Regions from separate parts of the Streptomyces sp. NPDC050564 genome, predicted to be linked through region 3. Evidence: riboswitches for the same ligand, from Rfam matches in the RefSeq annotation. Region 3 holds a riboswitch; each other region holds the start of a gene.
What was found. A riboswitch is a leader RNA that binds a small molecule or an ion and turns the genes downstream of it on or off. The one in region 3 is predicted to bind thiamine pyrophosphate.
Positions count from the first base shown of each region.

Region 1: another riboswitch for thiamine pyrophosphate. It lies ahead of ACIBK0_RS18820 (thiamine ABC transporter substrate binding subunit); the one in region 3 lies ahead of thiO (glycine oxidase ThiO).
Region 2: another riboswitch for thiamine pyrophosphate. It lies ahead of thiC (phosphomethylpyrimidine synthase ThiC); the one in region 3 lies ahead of thiO (glycine oxidase ThiO).

Region 1 is NZ_JBITGS010000011.1:22,613-28,843, forward strand. It holds gene ACIBK0_RS18815 (ABC transporter permease) at 1-1,411, opposite strand, end outside; gene ACIBK0_RS18820 (thiamine ABC transporter substrate binding subunit) at 1,387-2,475, opposite strand; TPP riboswitch at 2,553-2,658, opposite strand; gene rlmN (23S rRNA (adenine(2503)-C(2))-methyltransferase RlmN) at 2,683-3,789, opposite strand; gene ACIBK0_RS18830 (hypothetical protein) at 4,164-4,403, shown strand; gene ACIBK0_RS18835 (hypothetical protein) at 4,511-5,092, shown strand; gene ACIBK0_RS18840 (DUF6233 domain-containing protein) at 5,103-5,444, shown strand; gene ACIBK0_RS18845 (hypothetical protein) at 5,745-5,993, shown strand.
Region 2 is NZ_JBITGS010000014.1:188,968-195,198, reverse strand. It holds gene ACIBK0_RS23395 (YibE/F family protein) at 1-1,383, opposite strand, end outside; TPP riboswitch at 1,455-1,611, shown strand; gene thiC (phosphomethylpyrimidine synthase ThiC) at 1,604-3,433, shown strand; gene ACIBK0_RS23385 (VWA domain-containing protein) at 3,528-5,006, shown strand; gene ACIBK0_RS23380 (hypothetical protein) at 5,226-6,083, opposite strand.
Region 3 is NZ_JBITGS010000006.1:99,269-105,499, forward strand. It holds gene metF (methylenetetrahydrofolate reductase [NAD(P)H]) at 1-551, opposite strand, end outside; gene thiE (thiamine phosphate synthase) at 689-1,348, opposite strand; gene ACIBK0_RS11595 (Rv2175c family DNA-binding protein) at 1,550-1,915, opposite strand; gene ACIBK0_RS11600 (NAD(P)/FAD-dependent oxidoreductase) at 2,132-3,367, opposite strand; gene ACIBK0_RS11605 (hypothetical protein) at 3,454-3,795, opposite strand; TPP riboswitch at 3,848-3,961, shown strand; gene thiO (glycine oxidase ThiO) at 3,959-5,125, shown strand; gene thiS (sulfur carrier protein ThiS) at 5,122-5,322, shown strand; gene ACIBK0_RS11620 (thiazole synthase) at 5,326-6,120, shown strand.

The sequences.
Region 1 (6,231 bases), on a different contig from region 3:
GCCACACCCGCCACGGCGACGCCCCGAGCACGGCCGCCGCCTCCCGCAGCCGCCCGTCCACCGCCCGCAGCACGGGCAGCATCGTCCGTACGACGAAGGGGACGCCCACCAGCGCCTGCGCGAGCGGCACCAGGATCCAGGACGCCCGCAGATCCAGCGGGGGCTTGTCCAGTGCGATCAGGAACCCGAAGCCGACGGTCACCGCGGAGACGCCGAGCGGCAGCATCAGCAGGGCGTCGAAGCCCCGCACGAGACGGCCGGTGTTGCGGCGCGTCAGGGCGGCTGCCGCCAGCCCCCCGATCGCCACGGCGATGGCGGTGGCGGCGAGCGCGTACTCCAGCGAGTTGCCGATGGCTTCGATCGGCGCGACGAGGAAGATGCCGCCGTCGGCGGAGGTCAGCGCCTTGTAGTACGCGAACCCGTAGCCGCCGGGGGTGTCGAGGGAGTGCTGGACCAGCACGCCGAGCGGCAGCACGAGGAGGACGACGATGCTCGCCAGCACCCCCGCCAGCAGTGCCCATTGCCCGGCCCCGCGCGGCCGGCGCGCGGTCGCCTCCGGGGCCACCAGACGCAGCGCGGTCTCCCGACGACGTACGGTCCGGGCGTGCACGACGAGGATCGCGCCCACGGCCACGAACTGGATCATCGTCAGCACCGCCGCCGTCGCCAGGTCGAAGATCTCCGAGGTCTGCCGGTAGATCTCGACTTCGAGCGTCGAGAAGGTGGGCCCGCCGAGGATCTGCACCACACCGAAGGAGGTGAAGGTGAAGAGGAAGACCATGAGCGCGGCGGCGGCCACGGCCGGACTCAGGGCCGGCAGCGTCACCTTGCGCCAGGCCGCGAACCGGGAGGCGCCGAGCATCCGCGCGGCCTCCTCCTGGCGCGGGTCGAGCTGCGACCAGAGCCCACCGACCGTCCGTACGACGACCGCGTAGTTGAAGAAGACATGCGCGAGCAGGATCGCCCAGACGGTGGTGTCGAGCCGTACGCCCCACAGCTCGTCCAGGAGCCCGCTGCGGCCGACAAGAGCCAGGAATGCCGTACCGACAACGACGGTGGGCAGCACGAAGGGCACGGTCACGATTGCCCGCAGGACCTGCTTGCCCCTGAAATCGAAGCGCGCGAACACATACGCGCCGGGGAGCGCTATCAGCAGCGTGAGCGCTGTCGAGGCGAGCGCCTGCCACGTGGTGAACCAGAGCACGTGCCGGATGTCCGACTGCGCGAGCACATCGCCGATCCGCCCCAACTGCCAGGCCCCGTCGACCTTCAGACCGCGGGCCACGATCGCGGCCACGGGGTAGGCGAAGAAGACGGCGAAGAACGCGACGGGCAGGGCCATGAGCCCCAGCCGCGCCGCGCTCCCCTTCCGGGCCTTCGGCGGAGCTACTTCAGTACGAGCGAGGTCCACGACTTGACCCACTGGTCACGGTTGTCGGCGATCTTGGCGGGGCCCATGATCTCGGGATCCTTGGCCTGCGGGCCGAACTTCGTGAACTCCGGCGGCACCTGAGCGGCCTGCCGCACCGGGTAGACGAACATGTTGAGCGGCATGTCGTCCTGGAACTCCTTGGTGAGCAGGAAGTCGAGGAGCGCCTTGCCGCCCTTGGTGTTCTTCGCGTGGCTCAGCAGCCCCGCGTACTCGATCTGCCGGAAGCAGGTGCCGTTCGCGACGCCGGTCGGCGCGGTCGTCGGCTTCGGGTCGGCGTAGATGACCTCGGCCGGCGGCGAGGAGGCGTACGAGACGACCAGCGGGCGGTCCGCCTTGGCCTTCTTGCCGCCGGCGGATCCGGAGAACTCGTCGTTGTAGGCCTGCTCCCAGCCGTCGACGACCTTGACGCCGTTGGCCTTGAGCTTCTTCCAGTAGTCCTGCCAGCCTCCCCCATCGCCGTACTTCGCGGCGGTCCCGAGCAGGAAGCCGAGGCCGGGCGAGGACGTGGAGGCGTTCTCGGTGACGAGGAGGTTCTTGTACTCGGGCTTGATCAGGTCGTCGAAGGACTGCGGCGGCGTCAGCTTGTGCTCGCTGAAGTAGGCCTTGTCGTAGTTGACGCAGATGTCGCCGGAGTCGATGGGCGTGACCCGGTGCTTGTCCTGGTCGACCCGGTACTCCGGGAGGACCAGGTCCGAGCCCTTGGCCTCGTACGACTGGAAGAGCCCGTTGTCGAGCGCGCGGGACAGCAGGGTGTTGTCGACGCCGAAGAAGACATCGCCCTGGGGGTTGTCCTTGGTGAGGATCGCTTTGTTGACGGCCTGTCCGGCGTCGCCGTCCTTCAGGACCTTGACCTTGTACCCGGACCGCTTCTCGAAGTCCTTCAGCACGCTCTTGGACACGGCCCACGAGTCGTGGCTGACGAGCGTCACGGTCTTGGAGTCCGCGGAGCCGCCGCTGTCGGTGGACCCGCACGCCGTCAGCACGGGCAGCGTGACCAGGCCCAGGCCGACAGCCACGGACGCGAACTTCTTGGTGTTGCTCACTGATTTCCTCCTGGCTGACCAGGAAGAGACGCGGCCCTGCCCGGAACCTCTGACAGTTCCCGGGCAGGGCGCAACAGCTTGAGTGGTGACCGAACTTCCTACCCAGAATGACCTGGGCAAGGTTCAGAGGGTCTGCGGTCTCTCCCGCACTCTCAGCGCTGTGGCGCTCCCCTGTCGGAATATGAAGATGTACGTACGCAGGACAGGTTACCGCTCGGTGGCAGCGAGCTGACCGCACGCCCCGTCGATCTCCTGGCCCCGGGTGTCCCGGATGGTCACCGGCACCCCGTGGGCCGCGATCGCCTCGACGAACGCCTTCTCGTCCTCGGGCCGCGAGGCGGTCCACTTCGAACCCGGGGTCGGGTTCAACGGGATGAGATTGACGTGCACCGGCTTGCCCTTGAGCAGCCGCCCGAGCCGGTCACCGCGCCACGCCTGGTCGTTGATGTCCCGGATGAGGGCGTACTCGATGGACAGCCGACGCCCGGACCTGGCCGCGTACTCCCAGCCGGCGTCGAGAACTTCCCGCACCTTCCACCGCGTATTGACCGGTACGAGGGTGTCGCGCAGTTCGTCGTCCGGCGCGTGCAGCGAGATGGCGAGGCGGCACTTGAAGCCCTCGTCGGAGAACCGGTGGATCGCGGGGACGAGCCCCACGGTGGACACGGTGATTCCGCGCTGCGACAGCCCGAGCCCGTCGGGCTCGGGGTCGGTGAGCGCCCGGATCGCCCCGACCACTCGCTTGTAGTTGGCGAGCGGCTCGCCCATGCCCATGAAGACGATGTTGCTCAGCCGCGCCGGACCGCCCGGGATCTCGCCGTCCCTGAGGGCGCGCATCCCGTCCACGATCTGGTGCACGATCTCACCGGTCGACAAGTTCCGGTCGAGACCGGCCTGCCCGGTGGCGCAGAACGGACAGTTCATCCCGCAGCCGGCCTGCGAGCTGATGCACATGGTCACCCGGTCCGGGTAGCGCATCAGCACGGACTCGACGAGCGTGCCGTCGAAGAGCCGCCACAGGGTCTTGCGGGTGGTGTCCTGGTCGGTGGACAGATGCCGCACGACCGTCATCAGCTCGGGGAGCAACGCCTCCCGGAGCTTGCCGCGCGAGGCGGCCGGGATGTCCGTCCACTCCGCGGGGTCGTGCGCGTACCGCGCGAAGTAGTGCTGCGAGAGCTGCTTGGCACGAAACGGCTTCTCACCGATCGCGGCAACCGCCTCTTTGCGCTCGGCGGGCGTGAGATCGGCAAGGTGCCGCGGCGGCTTCTGGGCTCCGCGCGGGGCGACGAAAGTGAGTTCTCCGGGCTTAGGCATGGCTGTACCAGTGTCGCAGATCGATTTGGGTGACCTGGGGCCCTAGACGTGCGGTGATCGTCATCGGTCGTACCCGGTCGTCCTCGGCTTTCCTCCGGCGGCCCACAGACGGCCCGACCCATGCCGCCTCGGGACGGCATACGTGCAGGTTGAAGCCCCGATGAAACCAGGAGGGTGCGAGACGGCCGCCGGCACACGCGGTGCCCGTCGCGCGGCGAGTGGACGGCGGGCCGCACCCCTTCGAAGATCGCGAACAGTTCGTGATCTTCGTTTCGCGGGCGGCCGGCCCGCCGAGGACTCCACCGCGGACTCAACCGCGCCATGGGCACGTCGCAAGGTCGGCGCGCTGAGCACATGAGCTTAGGATCCGGATCGTGGCAGACATTCCCGACGAACTCATCAAGCTGGAACATTGCGCCGAGGAGGAACGCGCGAAGCTCGCGGGCCTCACCGGCGAGGAGTACGAGGCGCAGTGGCACCGATGGCGCGACGCGTCCGAGGTGGCACAGGCGGCCATCACCAAGTACGCACAGGCGGCCGAGCAGGACCGCCACGAGGTCGAGCAATCCGTGAAGAGGGCTGTACGGCGGGCAGAGGAGGACCCGGCGGACTAGTCGGGCGCGTACAGGCCCCCGCGTCTCGCGGTGGAGGCGAGGGCCCGTCGCACCATCACCCGTACGGGGTCTCGTGTCGCCCCACGCGCCCCGCTACATTCGAACGCATGAGCGAATGGCGTGATGCGGAAGAGGTCGCCCTCCCGGTGCCGGATGAGGTGCCGGAGTGGCGAGACATCGAATTCGCCCGTACGGGACTCACGCTCACGCTCCAGCGGACAGGCCGACGGCAGAAGGCCCAGGTGTTGGAGTACCGCGACCGGCCGGACGGCAGTCGCGCCCTGCTCGTCATCGTCGACTGGCCCCGGCCCACCATCCGCATGGCCTGGGTCGCATGGGACCCGGACCACATGGGCCTGCTGTACACCGAACGACACGTTCCCGCGACCGTCGAGGCCGAGCCACAGAACGGCGACGCGGTGATCGCGGGCCACGACATGCTCGACTGCTTCCACGGCCAGCCGGTCTCCTACTGGCCACACCACGCAGTCGAGGTGCGTGTGGGCGGCCGCTGGCACGAGGGCGGACTGCGGGCCCACTTCAACGGGCCGGGCGGCCGGTCCGTCGCATGGGTACAGCCGCGCTTCCACGAACCGGAATGGCGGGCCCTCGTCACCTTCAGCCGGCACTACGTATGGGATCCGGCGACGATCAGACCCCGCAGCGCTGACCAGGCCGAACAGGCCTAGACTCGAACATGTGAACGATCCAAGTCCGCCGACCCGCCTGGATCTGCTGCGCTTCCTGGAGCGCGTCCAGGAGCAGGACCTGGCGCGTACGCGGCGATGGATCGAGGCCGAGAAGCAGCGCGAAGACGAGCGGCAGCGCGGGATCGAGGCTCGGCCGCCCGCGCCGGACTGGCTCATCGAGCAGGGGCTCTCCGGGCGCGACCCCGTGTACGTGCACGTCGGCGGCTGCTGGAACTCCGGGACGCGAAGCCGCGGAGTAGAACGGCACCAGGCGGTACGGGCGCTCACGGAGGGCGGGGTACCGGCCTGCCCGCACTGCCGTCCGGACACGGATCTGGGGATCCTCGACTAAGAGCTTTCCGGCCGAGGCATGTGCGGAGCCGGACCAAGAGGGCGGTTGGGTGACGGTGCCGCGCGATCCCGTCGCCCCCCGCCGATGATCACGCCACCGCTCGCAGCGGCCCTTGCTCACCGGCAGGAACGGCTCCTCGATTGCCCATGCAGGGCACGCCGACAAGGGAACAATGCCGAGCATGGGCGCATGGGGGACGTTGCTCGCAACAGTTGTCGGTGCTGCGATCGCTCTGCTGGGGCAGCACCTCGTGAAGCGCGCCGAAGACAAGGCTCGCCTGTCGCAGCTGCTCCTGGAGCAATGTGCTCTGGTGGCTGCCTCTGCGTCGGACTGGCGTCCGCTCGGCTGCAGATCCTCTCCAAGGACCGGGCCCTGCTCTCGGCGCTGGAGGAACTGAACAAGGCCGGCCAGCAGCTCGGCAGCTACTGGCGACGGGGCGACGTGGAAGAGGCCGAGTACACCCGGCGTTGGGAGCGGCATCGCACCGCCAAGGCGCGATTCCTCGCCGCGAGCGGAGAAGTGGTCCGTCGGCACCTCACTCAGGCCTGAGTGACTGGGTCCCACGCCCGGCCACGGCCCGGCGGCCCGCAGGACAACCTCGCAATCGACGCTGAAGACGCAGGTAAGGGGCCTGTTGCCGGCGGATCACCGCCAGTTTCCCGGACTTGGGCATGGCCCTGTCGATGTCGCAAAAAAACGGAGGTGGCTTGTCAATGTCGCAGAAAAACGGAGGGGGTTCGCCGTCCTGTGGACAACGAGCCCCCCGCCGTCAAACCGCAGCTCAACG
Region 2 (6,231 bases), on a different contig from region 3:
GTCCGCGGAGACCACCAGTGCGGCCAGCGCCGTGGTCACCGGCACCGAGGCGACCAGGCCGATCGAGCCGATCAGGGTGCGCACGATCTCCTCGGCGACCAGCTCGCTGTTGGCGACCGCGCCCACGCTGCTCTGCGCGATCGAGAAGAGCAGCAGCAGTGGCAGCGCGGCGCCCGCGTACGCCAGGACAAGGGTGTTGACGACGGATGCGATGTGGTCGCGGCCGATGCGGATGCCCGCGCGGTACAGGCCACGCCAGCCCATCGTCGGATTCGCCTCGTGCAGCTCCCAGACCGCGGACGTCTGCGTCACCGTCACATCGTCGAGCACACCGAGCGAACCAATGATGACGCCCGCGAGCAGCAGACCACTCATGTCGATGGACGGATACAAGCCATGGATCAGGCCGGTGTTGTCGTCGGTGTTTCCGGTCAGCGCCGCCCAGCCGATGAAGACGGAGCCGAGCACGCCGATCAGCACCAGCGAGAGCAGTGTGCCGATGACGGCCACCGACGTGCGGGCCGAGAGGCCGTGGCACATGTAGAGCGCGATCAGCATGATGGCGCTGGCCCCGACGACCGCCACGATCAGCGGGTCCGAGCCATGCAGGATCGCCGGCAGGATGAAGAAATTCAGGATCAGGAAGCTGATGGCCAGCGCGATGAGCGCCATGACGCCGCGCATCCGGCCCACCACCACGACGACCAGCGCGAAGATCCCCGCGAGCAGCGCCAGGGGGAACTTCCGGTTCACGTCGGTGACCGAGTATTGCAAGTCCTTGGGCGCGGAGGGCTCGTACGCGACCACGACCTTCTCGCCCTGGTGCAACTGCCGCGACTGGTCCGGCTGGACGATCTCGGTGAACGTACGGCCCTTGTCCTTGCCGGTGTCGATCCGAATCGTCGCCTTCTTGCAGTCACCCGTCGCTTGCTGTTGCGCGGAGGAGCCCTCGGCCGTGGACGTGTCACCGGTCGGGGTCTCCCCCGAGGCGTTCACGGACTTGCAGTCCACCTTGTCGACCTTGGCGACCGTCGCCTGCTGGGTCTGCCGGTCGAAGCCGACGCCAGTGCGCTCGTGCGACGGGGCGCCGCCGGGCCAGAGCACCACGAGTCCCACGAGGACCGCCGTCGCGAAGGGGATCAGTACCGCGGCGATGACCTTGCGCAGGTGCTTGGAGACGGGCGTTGCAGGGCCGTGGCTGTGACTGTGCGAGTGGCCGTGCGCGCCGCCAGGACCATGGCTGTCGCCGGGGCCCGGCCCATGGCCGCCACCGCCCGGTCCATGTCCGCGGCCGTCGCCGGAACCGTGTCCATGGCCGCCACCGGAGCCGGACCCGCGAGGCGGATCGGACGGTGGGAACGGAGGCTGCTGCATTGTGGTCACCGCCCGATCATCGCAAGAACGAAGGGGGCCCTCTGTTCAGCGCGCCAGATATGACGCTAGCGTGGAGGCACCTTTGCACACGCGGGAGCTCGGAGCACCGGGCTGAGAGGGCGCTGACCTTCGTCTTGGCGATGTTTCACATGAAACATCGACGGACGGAAGCCGCTGCGTCGACCGCCGAACCTGTTACCGGGTAATGCCGGCGTAGGGAGTAGGTCTCATGACCAACAAGGACGTACGCACGCCTGCCTCCAGCCAGACGGATGGGGCGCTTGCTCCGGCCGAGAACGGTGGGGCATCCGCCCCGGCCGAGAACGGCGAGGCCGGGAAGTCCATCGGCTGGCACAAGGCGTATCTCGGCGGCTCACGCCCTGATCTACGAGTGCCGGTCCGCCAGGTGCACCTCACCAACGGGCAGTCCGTCACGCTGTACGACACCTCCGGCCCGTACACCGATCCGACCGTCGACACCGACGTACGCAGGGGTCTGACGCCGCTGCGCGAGAACTGGATCATCGCCCGCGGCGACACCGAGGAGTACGCGGGCCGTCCGGTCCGCCCCGAGGACGACGGGGTCAAGCACACGTCGCCGCGTGGGGGGTTGCGCAACCTCGACGCGGTCTTCCCGGGCCGGCCGCGCCAGCCGCGCAGGGGCCGCCCCGGACAGGCGGTGACGCAACTCGCGTACGCCCGCCGCGGTGAGATCACGCCCGAGATGGAGTTCGTAGCGGTCCGCGAGAACGTCGACCCCGAGGTCGTACGCGAGGAGATCGCCGCGGGGCGCGCGGTGCTGCCCGCGAACGTCAACCACCCGGAGATCGAGCCGATGATCATCGGTAAGCGGTTCCTGGTGAAGGTCAACGCCAACATCGGCAACTCGGCCGTGACGTCCTCCATCGAGGAGGAGGTCGAGAAGATGACCTGGGCGACCCGCTGGGGCGCCGACACGGTCATGGACCTGTCCACCGGCCGCAACATCCACACCACCCGCGAGTGGGTGCTGCGCAACTCCCCCGTCCCCATCGGCACGGTGCCGCTCTACCAGGCGCTGGAGAAGGTCGACGGCCGCGCCGAGGAGCTGACCTGGGAGATCTACAAGGACACGGTCATCGAGCAGGCTGAGCAGGGCGTGGACTACATGACGGTCCACGCGGGCGTGCGCCTGCCGTATGTGCCGCTCACCGCGAACCGCAAGACAGGCATTGTCTCGCGCGGCGGCTCGATCATGGCGGCCTGGTGCCTGGCGCACCACAAGGAGTCGTTCCTGTACGAGAACTTCGAGGAGCTCTGCGAGATCCTCGCGGCGTACGACGTCACGTACTCACTCGGCGACGGCCTGCGGCCCGGCTCCATCGCGGACGCCAACGACGCTGCGCAGTTCGCGGAGTTGAGGACGCTCGGGGAACTCAACACGATCGCCAAGCGTTTCAACGTACAGACCATGATCGAAGGGCCGGGGCATGTCCCGATGCACAAGATCAAGGAGAACATCGACCTTCAGCAGGAGATCTGTGATGAAGCTCCGTTCTATACGCTGGGCCCGCTGACGACGGACGTCGCGCCGGCGTACGACCACATCACCTCCGGCATCGGTGCCGCGATGATCGCCTGGTGGGGCACGGCCATGCTCTGCTATGTCACGCCCAAGGAGCACTTGGGCCTGCCCAACCGTGACGACGTCAAGACCGGCGTCATCACCTACAAGATCGCCGCCCACGCAGCCGACCTCGCCAAGGGGCACCCCGGTGCGCAGGAATGGGATGACGCGCTGTCCGACGCCCGCTTCGAGTTCCGGTGGGAGGACCAGTTCAATCTGGCCCTCGACCCGGACACGGCACGGGAGTTCCACGACGAGACACTGCCGGCCGAGCCCGCCAAGACGGCCCACTTCTGCTCCATGTGCGGGCCGAAGTTCTGCTCGATGAAGATCTCGCAGGACATCCGCCGCGAGCACGGCGGTTCGCAGGTGGAGATCGAGGAGGGCATGGCGCAGAAGTCCAAGGAGTTCGCGGCAGCGGGCAACCGGGTTTATCTGCCGTTGGCGGACTGAGGCGCGCACGAGTGCGTGGTGTTCGGAGCCGTCCGAGGCTCGCGCATGTGCATCGGACGGCTCCGGGACCGGGTTCTGTCGGCAGACTGGGCGCATGACAGCGACATCCATGAGCAAGGGCGCCAACCTTCCCGTGGCCGCCGGGGCTGTTCAGGTCGTGCTCGGCTGGGCCGGGGGGCCCGGTGCGCCGGACGCCGATGCCTCGGCGCTGCTGCTCGGTGCGGGTGGACGGGTGCGGGACGACGGGGACTTCGTCTTCTACAACCAGCCGCAGCATGCCTCCGGGGCCGTACGGCACCTCGGGAAGCGGCGGGACGGCGGAGCCACGACGGACACGGTCGGAGTTGATCTGCGCGCCCTGGAGCCGGGCATCGAGCGGGTCGTCCTGTGCGCCTCGGCCGACGGCGGCACCTTCGGTCAGCTGTCCGGACTGACGCTGACGTTGCTCGACGCCGGGACGCGGCAGGAGCTCGCGCGCTTCGAGATGGAGGCCACGACGGAGACGGCGTTCATCGGTGGTGAGCTGTATCTGCGGGGCGGCCAGTGGAAGTTCCGCGCGGTCGGACAGGGCTACGCGTCCGGTCTCGCGGGCCTGGCCACCGACTTCGGGATCAGTGTGGACGACGAGGCCGGGGCCTCTGCGCCTGCCGCCGGCTCCGGGTCCGGGACGGGTGCTGCGTCGGCGGTGCCGCCCGCGGTGACTGCCGCGGGCCCACCGGTGGTGCCGTCCGCGGGACCGCCCGTCGTGCCGCCTGTGGTCCCGCCCGCCCCGCAGGTTCCGTCGGCGCCCCCAGGACCCGTCCCCCGCCTCACCAAGGGCGAGGAGCAGTTGCCTGTGGACATGCGCAAGCGGCTCTCCCTGCGCAAGGAGCAGGTGGCGGTCAGTCTGCGCAAGCGGGGGGCGGAGGGGGTCATGGCGCGTGTCGTGCTGGTGCTCGATGCCTCCGGGTCGATGTCCTTCCTGTACTCGAAGGGCGTCGTGGCCGACGTGGTGGAGCGGATGGCCGCGGTGGCCGCGCAGCTGGACGACGACGGAGTGATGCAGGCGTGGACGTTCGGGTCCCATGCGGCCCGGCTGCCGGATCTCGGTCTGGGGGAACTGCCCGAGTGGCTGGAGCTCCACGTCCGGGTCGGTGAGCTGAGCCTGTTCCGACGGAGCAAGAAGCCGCGGAAGGGGCTGAGGCAGGGGCAGGTGGACATGCGCGCGGTCGGGATCCAGAACGAGGAGCAGAAGGTGATCGCCGAGGTCCGGACGTATGTGCGTGAGCATCCGGCCGCCGATCCCACCCTGGTGCTGTTCTTCTCCGACGGAGGTGTCTATCGCAACAAGGAGATCGAGAAGGAGCTGCGGGAAGCGGTCGAGGAGCCGATCTTCTGGCAGTTCGTGGGCCTGGGCCGGTCCAACTACGGAGTGCTGGAGCGGTTCGACACACTGCCGGGCCGACGCGTCGACAACGTCGGATTCTTCGCGGTCGACGACATCAGCAGCGTCCCGGACCCGGAGCTGTACGACCGGCTGCTGTCCGAGTTTCCGGCCTGGATGACAGCGGCCCGGCAGCTCGGCATCATCTGACCGAAGCCTTCCGGGTCGCGCGGCGTCCGACCGGGTCCTGCCGGGCCGGGCATCGGCTGACGGCGCCCGGCCAGGGGGCGTTCGGACGCGCCCGGCCAGGGAGCGTGCGGGCGTACGTCACTCACCGGTTCGGGCCCGCGCCTCATCAGCGCGGGCCCCGGTTCCTCCCCGCATCCCGGCCCTCACCCTCGGACATGAGCCACCCGGTCGGCCCGGGCGTCACTCCGGCTGGTGCTCCGGTCCTCCGAAGTCCGGGCTCGTGAAGTCCGGGCTGGAGAAGCTCGGGCGCGGGCCGGCCGCGGGTCCACCCTCGGGACTGCTGAACCCCGGCCGGTTGTAGCCGAGTTGCGGGATGCGGCTGGGCGTCGGTGCCGGACGACCCAGTGCCGCCGAGCCCGGGTCGGTGAGGGCCTCCCGGAGGAAGGGCAGGATGCCGCGCTCCAGCAGGGCCTCGTGCCAGGCTTCCCTGGCCCGGGCCACCTGTTCGTCCAGCTCGCCGCGTGCTCCGGCCTGGAGCGAGGACGAGCTGTTGCGCAGTGCTGTCAGCAGCAGTCCGACCGCGGCGACGAGAATCGCGGCCGCCGTGACCGCGCCGAAGACCCATCCGGTGGTGAGAAGGGTCTTGGCGAACGCCTGCTCGGGGTCGAGCATCTTCAGGAGGTACCCCACGAGCAGGAATATCGCCGCCGCTGTCCCGGCGAGGACGGGGGCGAGCACCGCGACGACGGCGATGACGCCGGCACCGGCGGTCTCGGACACCTCCCCCACGGTGGCGGCGAGCCCGATCGCGCCCGGCTCCGCGGAGCCGGCTTCCTCGCTCACGACCCGGGTGGACGGCGCCGGCTGACGCAGTTCCTCGCGGACCTTCACGTAATGCTGGTATTCGGTCACTGCGGCCGCCGTGATGAGTGCGGTGGCGTTCAGCGCCATGGTGCGCAGTTGTTCGGGGTTGAGCCGCTGGCCGACAGCGGCGAGTTCCGGACGGTGTGGTGCGGAGCGCAGCGCCTCATCGAGGATCCGCTCGTAATCCTGGCGGTCCTCGCTCAGCAGGTGCTGCGGAACGCTGTTCATGTGCATCCCCCGATGCTCCGTAGGGCTGGTGGCTCGCACGCTGACGAGCCGTCGGGCAGAAACGGAGGGGAGCCTGCTACGGATAAGCCGATGGTAGAGCGGTGACGGCACGCCGTGACAGGGGGTTTCCAGAAATTGCCCCCTGGCCAGCGCA
Region 3 (6,231 bases):
GCACGGCACTTGTCGACGAAGCGCGCAACGTCCAGGTCCCATTCGGCGGACCGAGGGTGCATCTCCGGGAAGGCCGCGACGCCGACGCAGAAGTCGCCCGACTCCTTGATGAGTCGCACGAGTTCGGCCGCGTAGGTCAGGCCCCGCGGGTGCGGGACCCACTCGCCCATGGGATCGCCGGGCGGATCGCCGCGGACCGCGAGCATGTTGCGGATACCGGCGTCCGCGTACTGGCCGATGATGTTGCGCAGTTCGGCGATGGAGTGGTTGACCGCGGTCAGGTGGGCGACCGGGGTGAGCGTCGTGTCGACGACGATCTGCTGGGTCTCCTTGACCGTGCCCGCACGCGTGGAGCCGCCGGCCCCATAGGTCACGGAGACGAAGTCGGGAGCGACGGCCTCGACCCGGCGAAGGGCGTTCCACAGGTTCCGCTCGCCCTTGGGGGTCTTCGGCGCGGAGAACTCGAACGAGTACGTCTTCTTGCCGGTCGCGAGCATGTCGCGCACGGTGCGTGCGCGATCAGTCCTGGTGGAAGCAGATCCGAGGGCCATACCCGCAGGTTAGCCAGGGGGCGCCGGTCCCCCAACCGAACCGATGAGATTTGTCCGCTTTGTCGACTTCTTGTCCACCCCTCGGACATTTATCGGACGGCGGAGCGGGACGGTTGCTCCGCACGACCACCGGATGACTATGCGTGACGAAGCCGCTTCGCGAACTCTGCCGCCGCCGCGCCCGGGTCGTCCGCCTCGGTGATCGCCCGTACGACGACGACACGCCGGGCACCCGCCTCCAGCACCTCGTCGAGGTTGCCGAGGTCGATACCGCCGATGGCGAACCAGGGACGGTCGGTGCCCAGCGAGGCCGTGTAACGGACCAGGTCGAGCCCGGGTGCGTGGCGGCCCGGCTTGGTGGGGGTGGGCCAGCAGGGGCCGGTGCAGAAGTAGTCCACGCCCTCCTGGACGGCGGCGGCCGCGGCCTCGGACTCGGCGTGGGTGGAGCGGCCGATCAGGACGTCGTCGCCGAGGACGGCGCGGGCCGCGGGGACCGGGAGGTCGCCCTGGCCCAGATGCAGTACGTCGGCGCCGATCGCGTGGGCGACGTCCGCCCGGTCGTTGACCGCGAGGAGCCTGCCGTGGCGTGCGCAGGCGTCCGCGAAGACCTGGAGGTGTTCCAGCTCCTCGGCCGCCTCCATGCCCTTGTCGCGCAGCTGCACGATGTCGACCCCGCCCTCCAGGACGGCGTCCAGGAACTCGGCGAGGTCGCCCTGGCGCTTGCGAGCGTCCGTGCACAGGTAGACGCGGGCGTCGGCGAGCTGGGCGCGTGCGATGGTGGCGGCGTTCTCGGGCATGCGTATATCCCCCGTTGTCGGTGCGTACGGACCACGGCGGCCGCGTGGCCTTTCGGCGCGTACGGACCACGGTGGTCCGGTGGCTTTTCGGCGCGTACGGACCGCAGTGGTCCCGTGGCCTTTCGGCGCGTCCGGACCACGATGATCCGGTGGCTGTTCGGCCGGTGACCGCCGTGGTCCGTACGCCGGACGGTTGTCAGGTCAGACGGCGAGCGCCTGGGCGCGGCGCTTCACCTCCGTGCCGCGATTCTCGCTGAGAGCCTGCGCGGGTGTGCCGGGCAGGGTCGGGTCGGGGGTGAAGAGCCACTCGAGCATCTCTTCGTCGGTGAAGCCGTCGTCCCGCAGGAGCGTCAGGGTGCCGGACAGGCCCTTGACGACCTTGTCCCCGTCGATGAAGGCGGCGGGGACGTGCAGCGCGCGGTTCTCACCACGGCGTACGGCGATCAGCTGGCCCTCCTTGACCAGCTGCCGGACGCGGGTCACCTCGACGCCGAGCTGTTCGGCGATGTCGGGGAGGGTGAGCCAGGCGGGGACGAGAGCATCGATCTTTGCGTCAATCTCGGTCACGGGACAAGCCTGCCATCCCGGACTGACACTCGGTACCCGAGTCCCGCCGGAGCCGGGGTCCCGCGCTCCTGCGATCGGGTGGGTTTCCGCCGCTCGGCACTGCCGGAAACACCACCGGAATCCGCGGTCGGGGCGCCCCGCCGTCCAGCGGTCGCGCCGAAACGTCCTCCGGCTCCGCCGAATCGGGGGTTCCTCCGGCGGCTGAAGAGGGGTCGGCTACGCCGCCGTCGCCGCCTTCAGCGGTTTCGACGGGTCCACCAGAAGTTCCGGGTTCATCGGGGTGCCCGCCTCGATGAGCCGGCGGCCCTGGGCCAGATCCCTCGGTCGGCCCACCGCCAGGAGGGCGACCAGGCGCGTGTCGCGGAGCCAGCAGACCGTCCAGGCGGGCGCGGAGGGGTCACCGCGCCAGAGGGTCGTGTCGGCGGGGGCGTGGTGGCCCACGTACTGGACGAAACGGCCGAACTGCTCGGACCAGAAGTACGGGACGGGGTCGTACGCGGCGGGAGCCTCGCCGATGATGTTCGCGGCGACCGTGCGCGGACCCTGGAGGGCGTTGTCCCAGTGGTGGACCAGCAGGCGGTTCTCATACCTTCCCGACGGGAAGGAGGCGCAGTCACCGACCGCGTAGACGTCCGGTACGGAGGTGCGCAGGTGGTCGTCGGCCACCACCTCGCGGTGGGCGCCGAGCGCGATGCCGGAGCCGGCCAGCCAGGCGGTCGCGGGGCGCGCGCCGATGCCGACGACCACGGCGCCCGCGGGAACGCGGGAACCGTCGTCCAGCACCACCGCGCCGGGCTCGATGCGCTCCACGCGCGCGTGCGTACGCAGGGACGCCCCGCTGCTCGCGTACCAGGCCGCCATCGGCGCCGCCACCTCGGCGGGCAGCGCGCCGGCGAGTGGCCGGTCGGCGGCCTCGACGACCGTCACCGCGCACCCCGCCTCGCGCGCCGCCGTGGCGAACTCGGCGCCGATCCAGCCGGCCCCGACGACCACGATGTCGTGCTGCTGCGCGAGGACGGGACGAAGCCGCTCGGCGTCGTCCAGGGTGCGCAGCAGATGGACCCCGGGCACTCCCTCCGCGCCCGGCAGCTGAATCGGTTCCGCGCCGGTCGCGACGACCAGGACGTCGTACGGCACGGGCCCGGTGGCAGTGTCCAGCTCATGGTCCTCGGGGCGCAGGCCGAGCGCCTCGCGTCCGAGCTGCAGTTCGATGTCCAGTGCCTCGAAGTCGACATCGAAGGCGGAGCCCTCGGCCTTGCCGAGCAGGACGGCTTTGGACAGCGGTGGCCGGTCGTACGGCTGATGGGGCTCCGCGCCGATCAGCGTCACACTGCCGGTGAAGCCCTGTTCGCGCAGGGCGACCGCGGTCTGCACGCCGGCCATGCCCGCGCCCACGACGACGACTCGCCGTGCCGTACGCCCCTGCGACTGCGCCTGCGTCTGCTCGCTCACCTGATCACCATAGACAACTGACAATTTGTCAGTCAGGGGACGTGCTCAGTGACCTGTTGCACAGTGCACGTCCACTCCTCCCACGCTCATTCGTCCACTTCTTCCACCACGCTCGTCCCGCTGCCCGTCTGCGACTCCCATTCCCAGGTCTCCTCCAGGCGTACCCGCCCGTCGGCCAGCTCGACCACGCGGGACACGCAGTGCCCCGACGAGGTGCCGCCGTCGCGCTTCAGCTGCACATACCGGAAGTCGAGGCGGTCCCTCTCACGAGTACCCACGAGATGCCCGCGTACGACATCGCCACCCGCGTACTCGGCCCAGATCTCGCCGTCCTTCTCGTGGTACGTGAACCGGGTGCGGGTACCCACCTGACCTGGCGCCTGGTCTGCGACCGGGGCGAGGACGAGGCCGTCGAGCGAGCGGGGCATGGGCGGAGGCTCCCTTACTGAGACAGGTGGCGGCGGGCTAGGGTGGCCAACGTAAAGCACTCGCGGGAGCCCGGACGCACCGGGCTGAGAGGGAGGCTGGGACGGCCTCCGACCGTACGAACCTGATCCGGGTCATGCCGGCGAAGGGAGGGGCTGGACGCCCATGTCGCCTACGCGTACGTCAGACGTCCTCGTCATCGGGGGCGGAATCATCGGGCTGGTGACGGCCTGGCGGGCCGCGCAACGCGGGTTCACGACCGCCGTGGTGGATCCCGAACCGGGCGGCGGAGCGGCCCAGGTCGCGGCCGGGATGCTCGCCGCCGTCACCGAACTGCACTACGGCGAGCAGACCCTGCTGGGCCTCAACCTCGCCTCCGCGCGCCGCTATCCGGACTTCGCCGCCGAGCTCACCGAGGCGACGGGCCAGGACCTCGGCTACCGCCAGTGCGGCACGCTGGCCGTCGCGCTGGACGCCGATGACCGCGCGCATCTGCGGGAACTGCACACCCTGCAACGGCAGTCGGGGCTCGACTCGGAGTGGCTGAGCGGGCGCGAGTGCCGCCGTCTGGAGCCGATGCTCGCACCCGGCGTACGCGGTGGTCTGCGGGTCGACGGCGACCATCAGATCGATCCGCGCCGGCTCGCCAAGGCCCTGGTCACGGCGTGCGAGCGGGCCGGGGTGGTGTTCCACCGGACCTGGGCGGAGCGGCTGAGCGTCGTAGGGGGCCGGGCCGCCGGAGTCGTCACCACGGACGGCACCGAGCCGGCCGCCGGTCAGGTCGTGCTCGCCGGAGGCAGTCTCAGCGGTCGTCTGGCGGGCGTCCCCGACGACGTACTGCCGCCCGTGCGGCCGGTGAAGGGGCAGGTACTGCGGCTGACCGTGCCGAACCGGTACGCGCCCTTCCTGAACCGAACCGTCCGCGCCGTCGTGCGCGGAAGCCAGGTCTATCTGGTGCCGCGCGAGAACGGCGAACTCGTCGTGGGCGCGACCAGCGAGGAGCTGGGCTGGGACACGACGGTGACCGCGGGCGGCGTGTACGAGCTGCTGCGCGACGCCCATGAGCTGGTGCCGGGGATCACCGAGCTGCCGCTCACGGAGACCCGGGCGGGGCTGCGCCCCGGCTCCCCCGACAACGCTCCGCTCCTCGGACCGACCGCGCTGGACGGCCTCCTCCTCGCCACCGGGCACTACCGCAACGGGGTGCTCCTCACGCCCGTCACCGGTGACGCCATGGCGCACGTCCTGACCACCGGTGAACTCCCCGACGTGGCCCGCCCCTTCACCCCCCGGCGCTTCGGCGCCGCCGCCCTCACGGAGCAGCCCGCATGAACATCTTCGTCAACGGAGAGCGGCAGCAGATCACCACGGGGACCGCTCTCGACACGCTCGTCGCGACCCTCACCGCCGCCCCGTCCGGCGTGGCCGCCGCGCTCAACGAAACCGTCGTCCCGCGCACTCAGTGGTCGTCCACCGCCCTGTCCGAGGGAGACCGCGTCGAAGTCCTCACCGCCGTGCAGGGAGGCTGACCCATGGCCGACGATCCGTTTGTCCTCGCTGGTACGTCCTTCTCGTCCCGGCTGATCATGGGCACGGGCGGTGCGCCCAGCCTCGATGTGCTGGAGCGCGCGCTGGTGGCCTCCGGAACGGAGCTGACGACGGTCGCTATGCGGCGCGTGGACGCGTCCGTGCACGGCTCGGTTCTGTCCGTGCTCGACAAGCTCGGCATCCGCGTGCTGCCGAACACGGCGGGCTGTTTCACCGCGGGCGAGGCCGTGCTGACCGCTCGTCTCGCGCGTGAGGCCCTGGGCACGGACCTGGTCAAGCTCGAGGTCATCGCCGACGAGCGCACGCTGCTGCCCGACCCGATCGAGCTGCTCGACGCCGCGGAGACGCTCGTCGACGAGGGGTTCATCGTGTTGCCGTACACGAACGACGACCCCGTCCTGGCGCGGAAGCTGGAGGACGTCGGCTGCGCCGCCATCATGCCGCTCGGCTCGCCCATCGGGTCCGGGCTGGGGATCCGGAACCCGCACAACTTCCAGTTGATCGTGGAGCACGCGCGCGTGCCGGTGATTCTGGACGCGGGGGCCGGCACGGCGTCCGATGCGGCGCTCGCGATGGAGCTGGGGTGTGCGGGTGTGATGCTTGCCTCAGCGGTGACGCGGGCGCAGGAGCCTGTCCTGATGGCGGAGGCCATGAAGCACGCGGTGGACGCGGGGCGGCTCGCCCGCCGTGCGGGGCGGATTCCTAGGCGGCACTTCGCCGAGGCGTCGTCTCCTGCGGAGGGCTTGGCCAGCTTGGATCCGGAGAGGCCCGCCTTCTGAGTGCCCGCCGCGGCGGGTACTCCTCCCACCCACGCACCCCCGTTTCCGGTTGGCTGGGAAGTGCGGGTCTCCGCAGGGCGATCTCGCCCTGGTCGTCTGCGGCCGAGCCCG